2 regions of the Rhodococcus sp. IEGM 1330 genome follow, and region 1 is predicted to be linked to the other one. Evidence: predicted binding sites of a transcription regulator. Region 1 holds the regulator's gene; the other holds the start of a gene.
The links. Region 1 encodes HspR, which represses chaperone genes until heat shock. Its sites were predicted from a motif close to ANNTGAGTNNNNNNNACTCANNT; they were not measured.

Region 2: a site for HspR is predicted at 3,364-3,386, ahead of clpB (ATP-dependent chaperone ClpB). Genes of this name have one in related genera too.

What each region holds. Positions count from the first base shown of each region.
Region 1 is NZ_JAWLSB010000007.1:23,258-30,404, forward strand. It holds gene rsgA (ribosome small subunit-dependent GTPase A) at 1-169, shown strand, start outside; gene R4P57_RS17025 (hypothetical protein) at 171-401, opposite strand; gene R4P57_RS17030 (MFS transporter) at 561-1,976, shown strand; gene R4P57_RS17035 (MarR family winged helix-turn-helix transcriptional regulator) at 1,973-2,371, shown strand; gene R4P57_RS17040 (FAD-binding oxidoreductase) at 2,404-3,150, opposite strand; gene R4P57_RS17045 (heat shock protein transcriptional repressor HspR) at 3,224-3,640, opposite strand; gene dnaJ (molecular chaperone DnaJ) at 3,640-4,818, opposite strand; gene grpE (nucleotide exchange factor GrpE) at 4,848-5,480, opposite strand; gene dnaK (molecular chaperone DnaK) at 5,477-7,147, opposite strand, start outside.
Region 2 is NZ_JAWLSB010000010.1:91,712-98,858, reverse strand. It holds gene R4P57_RS21490 (DUF5666 domain-containing protein) at 1-630, opposite strand, end outside; gene clpB (ATP-dependent chaperone ClpB) at 726-3,305, opposite strand; gene R4P57_RS21480 (globin domain-containing protein) at 3,498-4,661, shown strand; gene R4P57_RS21475 (hypothetical protein) at 4,684-5,352, opposite strand; gene R4P57_RS21470 (helix-turn-helix domain-containing protein) at 5,645-6,064, shown strand; gene R4P57_RS21465 (DUF2277 domain-containing protein) at 6,090-6,365, opposite strand; gene R4P57_RS21460 (TetR/AcrR family transcriptional regulator) at 6,388-6,963, opposite strand; gene R4P57_RS21455 (cytochrome P450) at 7,052-7,147, shown strand, end outside.

The DNA.
Region 1 (7,147 bases):
GGGTGAGCTCACCGAGAGAAGGTTGGGCAACTATCGAAAACTGTTGCGGGAGAACGCCTGGGCCACCTCGAGGCACGACGCCCGAGCACGCAGCGAGAAGTTGCGGGAGTACAAGCAGATCTCGAAGTCGCTACGCCAGAAATACGCGGTCGACGGTAAAGGGAGGTAGGTCAGCCCTCGTCGAACAGTGAGGGACTGTCGGTCTCCGCCTCGGCCTGCCGGGCCGAACCTTCACTGGTCGACGCCTTCCGCACCACCTCGACCGTGGTGGTGCGAACGGACAATCGATGACCGTCGTGATGCTCGAGCAACGCCAGACCCTGGCGGATCTCGAGCACCTTCCACGGGCCGGCATGCCCGGACGCCTGAACCAGGTCGCCTGGTGCGATCTCGGAAGCCACTGTTGTTCTCCATTCACCGAGCAAGCAATTCGGGGTCGAGCAAGTCTGTGACACACACCCTATCGGGCATGTCCTGCCTGCCTCTCACTTGCTCGTCGAACAATTTAGGAGTACTCATGTAATAGTTATAGATATACAAGCATTATCGCGGAGGTGAACGTGCCCGAGTTGACTCGACGACACCGGTATCTCGTGCTCGGCATCTGCTGCCTGAGTCTGTTTCTCGTCAGCACCGACAACACGATCGTCAACGTCGCGCTGCCGTCGATGCGCGAAGATCTGAATGCATCGGTCTCGGGTCTGCAGTGGATCATCGATGCATACACGCTGGTCGTGGCATCACTGCTGATGCTCGGCGGCTCGATGGCCGACAGGTACGGCCGCAAGCGCTTCTTCCTGATCGGCACCGGAACGTTCGTCCTCGGCTCCCTGCTGTGCAGCGTCGCCCCGTCGCTCGGCTGGCTCGTCGCCTTTCGCATGCTCCAGGCAATCGGTGGCTCGATGATGAATCCCGTCGCGATGTCGATCATCACCAACACCTTCACCGATCCGAAAGAACGCGCAGGGGCCATCGGCATGTGGGGTGCCGTCGTCGGAATCTCCATGTCGGCGGGTCCGGCCCTCGGCGGGATCCTCGTCACCGGTGCCGGCTGGCAGTCCATCTTCTGGATCAACGTCCCCGTCGGTATTTTCGCTCTGGCGATGACACTGAAATTCGTCCCGGAATCCAAAGCCGAGCACTCACGCAAGTTCGATCCGGCCGGCCAGTTCCTCATCTTCGCGTTCCTCGCGTCCCTGGTGTTCACCATCATCGAAGGTCCCGCGAAGGGTTGGGGATCGCCGCTGATCGTGTTCACCGGTGCCGTCGCCGTCGGCTCTCTCGTCGGGCTACTGGTGGTCGAGTCGCGAATCGAAGAACCGCTCATCCAACTGAAGTTCTTCCGAAGCGCGCCGTTCAGTGGAGCGACGGTGATCGCTGTGTGCGCGTTCGCCTCCCTCGGCGGATTCCTGTTCCTCAACACCCTCTACCTGCAGGACGTGCGCGGATACTCACCACTGCACGCCGGTCTCTACACACTGCCGATGGCGTTGATGACACTGATCTTCGCGCCGATCTCCGGTCGCATCGTCGGCACCCTGGGAGCGCGCATTCCCCTGCTCGTCGCCGGAATCGGCTTCGTGGCATCGGCGCTGATGCTCACCCGACTGACTCCGACGACGTCGTTCGCGTGGCTGGCCGTCGCATACGTGATTTTCGGAATATCCTTCGGCATGGTCAACGCCCCGATCACCAACACCGCGGTGTCCGGAATGCCGCGCAGTCAGGCCGGAGTGGCATCCGCCATCGCGTCGACGAGCAGGCAGGTGGGTCAATCGCTCGGCGTGGCCGTCGTCGGATCCATCGTCACGTCGAGCATCGTCGGTGAGATCTCCGACGGCTTCACCGCCGCTGCAGTTCCTGCGTGGTTCGTCATCGCAGGCGCAGGCGTGGTCGTCACCGCGCTCGCGGTGGTCACCACCGGCCGGTGGGCACGCGCGACCGCCGATCGAATCGACCAACCGGTGCTCGTATGACCGATGCAGCGCATGTCTGGCGCGAGATGCGCGCGCTGATGCTCGAGAAGCACGACACCCGACGAGCCGTCGCCGACGCCACCGGGATGAGTTTCCTGCGAGCCAAGCTGCTGACCAAGTTGCTCACGGGCGATCGGACGGTCACCGAGCTGGCCGAGATCCTCGCCTCCGATGCGCCGTACGTCTCGCTCAACATCCGTGAACTCGAAAAACGGGAACTGGTGATCCGCACCGAAGATCCCACCGATCGCCGACGCCGCATCATCGGACTCACCGACACCGGACGCCTCCTCGCCGAAAAGGCCCGAGCGATCGCTGACGCCCCGCCGCCGGAATTCACGACGGTATCCGACGAAGACCTGGCGCACCTGCGACGGATTCTGCAGCTGCCCTGATTGCTCGGGACAGCGCTGTATGGGATGGCGCTTCAGCGGCGGATGGCGTCGAGTGGTGTGCCGATCTCGACGAGCGCGCGCACGGTCGCCGCTTCCATTCCCGGTGAGCCGCAGACCAGGATCTGGCGATCCAGGAATGGCCCCTGCGTGGCGACGACGTCGGCCACACTACCCTCCCAGCAATGCTCGGGCTCGAAGAAGGCTGCGCTGGAACCGATTTCGGCATGAATGCGGTCGTTCCATCGATCCGACGCCCAAGGCTCGTGCAACTGATCGACGACGGGGATCACCGTCAACCACTGCAACTCCGACGCCATCAACCACAGCATGTCGCCGGCATACAGGTCGCGAGGTGACTTGCCGCCGACGAAGAGCGTCACATTCGGTGGCTGTTGGCGGCGCGTGAGGTCGAGCAGAATCGCGCGCAACGGAGCGAGGCCGGTGCCGCCCGCGATCATGACGACGTCGCGCCCCGAATCATCGACGTGCAGGCTGCCCCTCGGATCGCTGATCTGCCACACATGACCGGGCCGCGTCTCGTTGACGATCGAGCCGCTCACCCAACCGGCCGGAACGGCTCGAACGTGGAATTCCAGCTTGCCGTCTCGGGAAGGCGGCAGCGCGGGTGAGTATCGCCGGGTCAGAGCAGCGTTCTGGGGAACCGAGACCGACACCGACTGGCCTGCCTGGAACGGCACCGCGTCGCCTTCGAGTCTGATCACGGCGAGATCATTCCGAAGGCGGTGATACTGAACGACCGTCGAACTCCACGCCTGCATGCCGACCAGGATAGGGGTCGGTGCCGGGTGTCTCGCAAACGCGCGCGCGTTCGCCACCGCCGGCGCCGCAAACCTAGCGCTGGTGGCGCGGCTTCCAGACCACCAGGGCGTTGCGTTGGATCGGCACCAGGTCGCGGCGATAACTGGCGTGCACGTTGGCCAAGTCCTGGGCCAGCTCGGAAATCCGAGCCTGCAGTGCCTCGACCTGGTTGGTGAGCTCGATGATGCGCTTGATGCCGGCGAGGTTGACGCCTTCGTCCTGCGAGAGTCGCTGCACTTCACGAAGCAGTGCGACGTCGCGCGGCGAGTAGCGTCGACCGCCGCCGGTGGTGCGATGCGGGGTGACCAAGCCGAGTCGATCGTAGGTACGCAGCGTCTGCGCGTGCATGCCCGCCAACTGCGCCGCGACGGAGATCACGAAGATCTGGGCGTCGGGGTCAGCTTGCCCACCACCGGCTTTCGCAGATCCGCCCTCGGGAGGGACCGACATCACACACCTGCCCACCCGGCCCGCGGGTCGAATCCGCTGGCCTTCTCGGCTTCCAGATAAGTCTTCAGAGCGTCGGTAGCAGCATCGTCCAGTTTCTGCGGGACGGCAACTTTGACGGTCACCATCAGATCGCCGGTACCGGACTTCTTCGGGACACCGCGGCCACGCACACGCAATACTCGGCCGTCGACGGTTCCCGGTGGAACCTTCACGCCGACGCGACCCTCGAGGGTGGGCACCGACAGCGTGGTACCGAGCACCAGTTCTCCGTAACTCACCGGAACGGTCACTGTCAGGTCGTCGCCAGTGCGGCCGAACACCTTGTCGGGCTTGACCCGAACCGTCACGAAAAGGTCGCCCGACGGCGCTCCGCGCAATCCCGCTTCGCCCTGACCGGCGAGGCGCACCTTCTGGCCGTCGCTGATGCCGGCCGGGACGCGCACGGTGATGGTGCGGGTGCGGTTCTGCACTCCGGTTCCGCGGCAGTCGACGCACGGGTCGTCGATGATGGATCCGGTACCGCGGCAGTCGTCGCACGGCTCGCTGAAGCCGAACGCGCCTTGATTGCGGTTGACGACGCCTTGGCCGTTGCATTTGGGGCACACGCGTGGGCTGGTTCCGGGCTTCGCGCCGCTTCCGTGGCAGGTGGTGCACGAGGACGGGCTGGTCAACTTCAAGGGGACCGTCACGCCCTGCGCCGCCTCACGGAACTGCAGCGAGGTGTCGGTTTCGACATCGCTGCCGCGTCGAGGCCGGTTGCTCTGGGGGCGCTGCTGCGCGCCACCGCGATTGAACAGGCCACCGAACAGGTCGCCGATGCCGCCGTCGCCGCCGCCTTGACCGAAGATGTCGCCGACGTCGAAGGTTTGGCCGCCGCCGCCGCCGAATCCGCCTGCGCCGGGCGAGAATCCACCGCCGCCGCGGCTACCGAACCCGCCCGAGGCGAACAGCCGTCGTGCTTCGTCGTATTCCTTGCGCTTGGCCGGGTCGGCGAGGACGGCATGCGCCTCGCTGACCGCCTTGAACTTGTTCTCGGCCGAGGCGTTGCCGGGATTGGCATCGGGATGGTTGTCCCGAGCCAACTTTCGGTACGCCTTCTTGATCTCTTCTGCAGTCGCGCTGGAGGAAACGCCCAGCTCCTTGTAGAAGTCCTTCTCGATCCACTCCCGCTGGCTCACCGGGCGTTTCCTCCTCTCGCGCTATTTCTTCACTGCTCGTCGGATGCAGGTACATCCGATTCTTGTGCTGCACTGTCCACGACGCCGACCATCGCGGTCCGCAGGACGCGTTCGCCGAGCTTGTAGCCCGGACGCATCAGCGTTCCGACGACGGGACTGCTGCCGTCGCCCTCATGGGAGACGGCCTCGTGGATGGCCGGGTCGAAGGCGTCACCCTCGGCTCCGAAAGTGGTCAGGCCGATGTTCGAGAACACCCCTGCCAACTTGTCTGCCACGGCCTTGAGCGGTCCGGTTTCGAGATCGCCGTGCTGGCGAGCTCGCTCGAGGTCGTCGAGAACCGGAAGAAGCTGCGAGACGACGGACGCCTTCGCGTTCTCCGCTCCGGTCTGCTTCTCACGATCGGTACGACGCCGGTAGTTGGCGTACTCCGCCGAGACGCGCTGCAGATCTGCGGTGAGTTCGGCGACCTGCAGCTCACGCGGGTCTTCCACTACGTCACCGTCGACGGTCCCTTCGTCCACCGAGTCGGGCTGGGGCGCAGCCCCGGTGCCCACGAGGGGCTCCGGAACTGCGTCACCTTCCCGTACTTCACCGGTCTCGGGATCGATCTTTCGCTTGTCCACGAAAGTGACCGGTTCTTGCTCGGTGTTGTCCGACGTCACTTCTTGTCCGTGTCGTCGGCGGGCTCGTCGACAACCTCTGCGTCGACGACGCCGTCGTCAGCGGCCTGCGCGCCACCCTCTGCGCCGCCCTGCTCCTTGGCCTGAGCCTCGTAGATGGCGGTGCCGAGAGCCTGCGACTCGGTCGAGAGCTTCTCCACGGCGGTCTTGACTGCCGAGATGTCGCTGCCCGCGAGAGCCGTCTTGGCGTCGGCGATGGCGGTTTCGACGCGTCCCTTGAGCTCGGCGTCGACCTTGTCCTCGTTGTCCTTGACGAACTTCTCCGTCTGGTGGACGAGGGACTCGGCCTGGTTGCGAACCTCGGCCTCTTCGCGACGAGCCTTGTCCTCGTCTGCGTGAGCTTCCGCGTCGGCGACCATGCGGTCGATCTCTTCCTTGGACAGGCCGGAGCCGTCCTGGATCTTGATCGTGTTTTCCTTGCCGGTGCCCTTGTCCTTGGCCGTGACGTGCACGATGCCGTTGGCGTCGATGTCGAAGGTGACCTCGATCTGCGGGACGCCGCGAGGAGCCGGGGGCAGCTCGGTCAGCTCGAAGGAGCCGAGGAGCTTGTTGTGCGAGGCGATCTCGCGCTCACCCTGGAAGACCTGGATCTGCACCGAGGGCTGATTGTCGTCAGCGGTGGTGAAGGTCTCGGACCGCTTCGTCGGGATGGTGGTGTTGCGCTCGATGAGCTTGGTCATCACGCCACCCTTGGTCTCGATGCCGAGGGACAGCGGCGTGACGTCGAGGAGCAGAACGTCCTTGACCTCACCCTTGAGGACACCGGCCTGCAGTGCAGCGCCGACGGCCACGACCTCGTCCGGGTTGACGCCCTTGTTGGGCTCGCGTCCACCGGAGAGTTCCTTGACCAGCTCGGAGACGGCGGGCATACGCGTCGAACCACCGACGAGCACGACGTGGTCGATGTCCTTGACGGCGATGCCGGAGTCCTTGACCACTGCCTGGAACGGCGCACGAGTGCGGTCGAGCAGGTCGGAGGTGATCTTCTGGAACTCGGAGCGGCTGAGCTGCTCGTCGAGGAACAGCGGGTTCTTGTCGCCGTCGACCGTGATGTACGGGAGGTTGATCGAGGTGCTCTGCCCGGAGGACAGTTCGATCTTCGCCTTCTCGGCAGCCTCACGCAGACGCTGCAGCGCCATCTTGTCCTTGGTCAGATCGATACCGTTCTGAGCCTTGAACTTGTCGACGAGCCAGGTCACGATGCGCTCGTCCCAGTCGTCACCGCCCAGGTGGTTGTCGCCGGACGTCGCGCGGACCTCGACGACGCCGTCGCCGATTTCCAGCAGCGAGACGTCGAACGTGCCGCCGCCGAGGTCGAACACGAGAATGGTCTGCTCTTCGTCGCCCTTGTCCAGGCCGTATGCGAGAGCTGCCGCGGTGGGCTCGTTGACGATGCGCAGGACGTTGAGGCCGGCGATCTGGCCGGCTTCCTTGGTGGCCTGACGCTGCGCGTCCTCGAAGTACGCGGGGACGGTGATGACCGCGTCGGTGATTTCCTCGCCCAGGTAGGCCTCGGCGTCGCGCTTGAGCTTCTGCAGCGTGCGCGCGGAGATTTCCTGCGGGTTGTATTTCTTGTCGTCGATCTCCACGGTCCAGTCCGTGCCGATGTGGCGCTTCACGGAGCGAATCGTGCGGTCGACGTTGGTGAC
Region 2 (7,147 bases), on a different contig from region 1:
GCCCGATTCGGTGGGCTGCGGCGTGGTCGTGGGCGCACTCGAGGTAGGCGGCCGAATCGACGTCGACGTCGACGGACCGGTGGCAGTGGTGCTGGGCTCGTCCGATCCACCGCTCAGGAAGGAAATTCCGAACACCACGACGATGGCGAGGACGACGAGTCCGATCAGCGCCAGAACCCACGGTCGGGGCCCCTTGCTGCCGGAGTCGGCGGCGTTCGGTTCTTGGGTGGGAGGCGGAGCGCCGTACTGCTGAGGCTGGCCGAATTGCTGAGTGTGACCGTACTGCTGGGGCTGCCCGTACTGCGCTGTGTCGTATCCCGGGGCCTGGTTGTACTGCTGGGGCTGGCCGTACTGCTGGGTCTGGCCGTAGGCCTGATTCGCCGCCGCCTGCTGCTCGGGGTCGTAGGGCGGAAATGCCTGCGTGGGCTGATAACCGGGCGGATAGGCCTGCGGGTCCGGGTTCTGACCCGCCTGTGTCGGATACTGCTCCGTCGGTTGCGAGCCGTCGGGATACTGCTGGGCACCGGGGTACTGCTGTCCGTAGTCCTGGGTCGGCTCGGATGACTCCGCCTGGCGTGCCGCGTCCTGATCGCGTTCTCGAGGTGACCGCGGGTCGTCCGGATTCGTCATTCCACGAGCGTACCTACCCGGTACACCCCGGTTGAAGGCACAAAACAGGCCCACACGAGCAGTGCTCGTGTGGGCCTGTTCCGGGAAGACCTCGGCTAGCCCAGGATCAGGCGTTCGCCATCCGGGCTGGCATTGACCGACACCACATCGCCGTCGTGGATGTCGCCGGCAAGCAACAGCTTCGCCAGTTGATCTCCGATGGCCTGCTGGATCAGCCTGCGCAGTGGCCGGGCACCGTAGAGCGGGTCGTAGCCGCGGGCCGCGAGCCACATCTTCGCCGGCGACGACACCTCGAGCGTCAGGCGACGGGCCGCCAGGCGCTTGGCGAGGAAGCCGAGCTGGATGTCGACGATCGACTCGAGCTGATCCTCGGACAATTCGTCGAACACCACCACGTCGTCGAGTCGGTTGACGAACTCGGGCTTGAACGAACGCCGCACCGCGTCCATCACCTGCTCCTTGGTACCGCCGGCACCGAGGTTGGAGGTGAGGATCAGGATCGTGTTGCGGAAGTCGACGGTCCGGCCCTGGCCGTCGGTGAGCCTGCCTTCGTCCAACACTGCGAGCAGGATGTCGAACACGTCGGGGTGCGCCTTCTCGACCTCGTCGAAGAGCACCACCGTGTACGGACGCCTGCGCACCGCCTCGGTCAGCTGGCCACCGGCCTCGTACCCGACGTATCCCGGAGGTGCACCGACCAGGCGAGCGACGGCGTGCTTCTCGCTGTACTCGCTCATGTCGATGCGCACCATCGCGCGTTCGTCGTCGAAGAGGAACTCCGCCAACGCTTTCGCCAGCTCGGTCTTACCGACACCGGTGGGTCCCAGGAACAGGAACGACCCCGTCGGACGGTTCGGATCGGCCACACCGGCGCGAGCACGTCGGACGGCGTCGGACACCGCTTGTACTGCGTCCTTCTGTCCGACGACTCGCTTGCCGAGTTCGTCTTCCATGCGAAGCAGCTTCGCGGTCTCGCCTTCGAGCATCCGGCCCGCCGGAATTCCGGTCCAGGCTGCGACGACGTCGGCGACGTCGTCCGGTCCCACTTCCTCCTTGAGCATCACGTCGCCCTGAGCCGGCGAGTCCTCGGTCTTGGCGGCGAGCTCCTTCTCGAGAGTCGGGATGCGTCCGTAGCGCAGCTCGGCGGCCTTGCCCAGATCGCCGTCGCGCTCGGCGCGGTCGGATTCGCCGCGCAGGTTCTCGAGCTCCTCCTTGAGGACCCGCACCGAGTCGATGGCGTTCTTCTCGTTCTGCCAGCGTGTGCTGAGCCCGGCGAGCTTCTCCTGCAGATCGGCCAGCTCCTGACGGAGCTTGTCGAGCCGGGCCTTCGACGCGTCGTCGGTCTCCTTCGCCAGGGCCATCTCCTCGATTTCGAGACGACGGACGGCACGTTCGACCTCGTCGATCTCGACGGGGCGCGAGTCGATCTCCATCCGCAGACGGGATGCGGCCTCGTCGACGAGGTCGATTGCCTTGTCGGGCAGGAACCGCGCTGTGATGTACCGATCGCTCAGGGTTGCCGCGGCGACCAGGGCGGAGTCCGTGATGCGGACGCCGTGATGGACCTCGTAGCGTTCCTTGAGTCCACGCAGGATGCCGACGGTGTCCTCGACCGAGGGCTCGCCGACGTAGACCTGCTGGAAGCGCCGCTCGAGCGCAGCGTCCTTCTCGATGTACTTGCGGTACTCCTCGAGGGTCGTCGCACCGACGAGTCGGAGTTCGCCGCGGGCAAGCATCGGTTTGATCATGTTGCCCGCGTCCATCGCGGATTCGCCGGTCGCGCCCGCTCCGACGATGGTGTGCAGCTCGTCGATGAACGTGATGACCTGGCCCGCGGAGTTCTTGATGTCGTCGAGCACGGCCTTGAGCCGCTCCTCGAACTCACCGCGGAACTTCGCGCCTGCGACCATCGAACCGAGGTCGAGGGAGACGACGGTCTTGCCGCGCAGGCTCTCCGGAACATCTCCCGCGATGACGCGCTGCGCGAGTCCTTCGACGATGGCCGTCTTGCCGACGCCGGGTTCGCCGATGAGCACCGGGTTGTTCTTGGTGCGCCGTGAAAGAACCTGCACGACGCGCCTGATCTCGGTGTCGCGTCCGATGACGGGATCGAGCTTGCCTTCTCGGGCCAGCGCGGTCAGATCGGTGCTGTACTTCTCCAGCGCCTGATAGGTGTTCTCGGGATCTGCGCTGGTGACCCGAGCGCTGCCACGGACGGCTTGGAACGCGTCGCGCAGCTCGTTGGGTCCGGCTCCGTGCCCGGTCAACAGCTTGGCGACGTCGTCGCTGCCGGCAGGAGTGGAGCCTGCGGAACGACCAGTTCCACCAGCCAGGCCCACCATGATGTGCTCGGTGGAGACGAACTCGTCGTCGAGTTCGGTGGCCAGGTGCTGCGCTGCGGTGATCGCGGCGAGGGTTTCACGGCCGAGTTGCGGAGTGGTGGTCGAACCGGTTGCCGAGGGCAGTCGGTCGACGAGGCTCTGCGCTTCTCGGCGCACCGTTGCAGGGTCGACGCCGACGGCCTTCAGCAGTGGAGTGGCGATGCCGTCGGTCTGATCGAGCAACGCCACCAACAAATGTGCCGGACGGATATCCGGGTTACCGGCCGCGGATGCGGCCTGCAGAGCAGCGGAAAGTGCTGCCTGCGACTTCGTGGTGGGAGTGAAACTGTCCACCGGTCACCTTCTTTCCAGAGTGGAGTGCAAAGCCTGTCGATGACTACAACCATAGACAAGTTGAGTCTGTTCCGCTCAACCTTGTTTTTCTCCACATCAGGTGAAATGCGGGATATCCTCGATCGGTCTACTTTGGTGACGGTCGGCGGTGACTGTGCATCAGCAGTGATTCGGTGGGGTGGAGGTGGATCGATGCTCGACGCACGCACGATCTCCCTGGTTCGCACCGGCTTCAAGTCCGTCGTGGCCGCTCAGGACGGCCCGGCGCGGCTGTCCCGGTCCTTCTACGGCCATCTCTTCGCCGAGCACCCCGACTTCCGCACTCTGTTCCCCGCGTCGATGGATGCATTGCGCGAACACTTCGCCATGGCACTCGGTTACATCTTCGAGCATCTCGATGACCCCGACCGAGTCGAACCGTTCCTCGAGCAACTCGGCTGGGACCACCGCAAGCACGGAATCTCCGGCGCGCATTTCCGTGCGGGCAGCTCGGCTCTGATCAGCGCGTTCCGCACCTTCGCCGGCAACGAGGTATGGACCGACGAGGTCGAGACGGCTTGGAGCGACGCACTCACCGTCGTGAGCACTGCGATGGCCGTCGCCGCCGACGACGACGAGCTACCGCCGTTCTGGAGTGCCACGGTCGTCGAACATCAGCGGGTGCTCGACGACCTCGCGGTGGTGCGGCTGAAGACCGACGGCGAAATCCCGTACTTCCCCGGGCAGTACGTCAGTGTGCAGATTCCGCAGCGGCCCAAGCTGTGGCGATATCTGTCCCCTGCCATCCCCAGCAATCCGTACGGCGAGATCGAGTTCCATGTTCGACGCGTCTCCGGGGGTTGGGTGTCGCCGGCGATGGTCACCGAGACCGCTGTGGGTGATCGCTGGTCCATCAGCCCGCCGCTGGGCGGGATGCACGTCGATCGCGCGATCCGCGAGGACGTGCTGATGATCGCGGGAGGCACCGGCCTGGCTCCGCTGCGCGCGCAGGTCATGGAGATGGCGCAGCGCAGCAACAATCCGCGGGTGCATCTGTTCGTCAGCGGGACGTATCCGTGCGATCTCTACGATCTGGACACTCTGTGGCAGTTGTCGCTGTCGAATCCGTGGCTGACAGTCGTTCCGGTGACCGAGGAGCTCGAAAATCCGTGGTGGTATTCGGGCACACCTCGCGAACTACCGTGGGGAATGCACCACCGTCTGCACGGCGCGGTGGGCAAGGTGGTGACCCAGTTCGGCTCGTGGGCCGATCGGCAGATTCAGATCTGCGGGTCGCCGTCGATGGTACGGACGACGATCTACGCCCTCCGCAAGGTCGGCACGCCGATGGAGCACATTCAGCACGATCCGTTCTGAATTTCGTTGCGCTGCAAGGAAATCAGCTCGACAAAGACTTCGGCGGCAGATCCTCGACGATTTCGCCGGCCACCAGTCGCGGACTCCAGGTCTCGGTGATGAGTCGGCCGTCTCCGGTGATGATCGCGTCGGGATCGGGATCGATCAGAATGGGATATCCGGTGTCCGCGGTGGCCAGGACGTTCTGCACCAACAGGCCGTTCTCGATGGTGTAGTACACGCGAACCGGATGCAGGTCGGAGTCGAAAGCCCATGGGCGGCCGATGAATATCACTGCATCGCCGAGATCGTCGAGTACCGACACCGAGCCGTCGTGCTCGAGCCGCAGGCTCCACCGGGGCGGCATGGACGTGGCGAACTCGAACCTGTGGGGCGCTCGCGCGTCGAGCAGGTGGATCATCAACAGCGCACCGTCCCGGGGATCTCGTTGCGGGACAACCACTTCGAACGATCCGCATTCGTAGAACCTGGACCCGAACGGTCCCGGGATACCTGCGCCGAGATCGTCTGCGATGGCGAGTTCGAGCCGAACGAACCCGGAGCCGTCCTCGGCCCGGAGCATGATCCCCTCGGACGGGTGCGGCATGGGCGACTCGTCCCGCGGGGCGTAGGACAGCACTGCGCGCAGCAGCGGCTCGACCACCTCCGCGTCACCGTCTCGTGAATCGAACGTTCGTCGACGACCGGTCATCTCCACCCCCTTCGCCTGGCAATACAGTCTGCCACCGAGGCTCTGATCACGCGTCCGATTCTGCGGAAAACCATTCGTTCGACCCAGTTTCCTGGGCACCCGGCTGCGCAGACTCGGCCCCGCACGTCACCCACCGCATGAAACCGATCAGTACGATTTTCGGATGAATTTCTGCAGGTCAGCCACGGTTCGCCGGAATCACGGCAGCGGCTACTATGAGCCGGTTCGGTCCGCGGCGGACCGATCTGCCCGGGTGGGCAGCGGCTGTATCAGGAAGGCACACACATCCCCGATGTCCGCTGATTTCGCCGCACGTCTGAACCATCTGTTCTCCACGATCCACCCGCCCGGACGCAAGCCACACACCAACGCCGAGGTCGCCGACGCACTCGCCCTGCGCGGGCACCAGATCTCCAAGCCGTACATCTCGCAATTGCGGTCGGGGCAGCGCGCCAATCCGTCCACGGACACCGTGGCGGCGCTGGCCGCGTTCTTCAAGGTCAAGTCCGACTACTTCTTCGACAACATCTATGCGTCCAAGGTCGATCACGACCTCGAACTGCTCACCCAACTGCAGGGATACGGCCTACGCCGCCTGTCCGCCCGGGCATTCGACCTGTCCGAGGAATCCCAGAACCTGCTCAGCTCGATGGCCGAGAAGCTCCGCGTGAGCGAAGGACTCCCCGCGGTACCGCCGGACAGCACCCTCTAGGACAGAAACCCTCCAGGACCTACCCTCAGGACCCGGCCTTGGCCGCAATTCGCGCCTGCACTTCGGGACGCCTCAGCGGCGGCACCGTTGGCGGTGGCTGACGCCGCTCCGGAAGCGCATCGAGGAGCCGGTGCGTCGTTGCCGTCACCTCGGCGACGGCCAGCTCGAAGGCGTCACGGGTGGCGTCGGACGTCTTCTGCACGCCACTGATCTTGCGGACGTACTGACGCGCGGCCGCTTCGATCTCCTCGTCGGTGGCGTGGGGTTCCAGGCCTCGCAGGGTGGTGATGTTTCGGCACATGCGTCGACGATAACCCTGCAGCTCACACCTCGAGAAGACCTGCAACGGCACGTAGACATACTGCACGGATCTGTTCTCGGTCGAGAGTTCTGCGCTCCACCCAGTCCAGACACACCGCTCGCACGAAGGCCACCCACCCGCGCAGCGCGGTACGGACCATTTCGTCGTCGCGAAATCTTTCGGGCAGAGCAGCCAGGATCCGCTCCTGCTGAATCTCGAACTCGCGCGTGAGGATGTCGTCGATTCGTCGGTCTCCCAGCAGGGACCCGCGGTTGACGGCTCGGACGCCGTGCGCGTGCTCGTCGGTGTAGGAGATGTAGGCATCGAGCCCGGCGGCGATCTGCTCGAGGACCGGAAGCGAGGTGTCCGGTGCGGTGAGGTCGAGGTTTCGCTCGGATTCGGTGCGCACGATCTCGACGAAGAATTCCCGCTTGGACGGGAAGTAGTGGTACATCAACCCGCGTGAGACGCCCGCGAGATCGGCGACCTCCTCGATCCACACGTCCTCATAGGGCCGCTCGGCGAACAGCGCCGAGCCGATCTCCAGTAGTTGGGCACGCCGTTGCGTCGGCGTCATCCGTTTGCGGGGTGTGGTCATGGGCCTCGAACTTTACTTGACACGAGTTCAACAGTGAGTACGGTCACTATTGGACACCGATTCAACAAGCCGAAACCATGGAGTGACGATGTCGACAGAGTTCGCGGTACGAAACGGCGCTCTACCGCATCCCCCGTACCGAATTCCCGTGCTCGGCGACATCGTCGGCGTCGACCCGCGCACC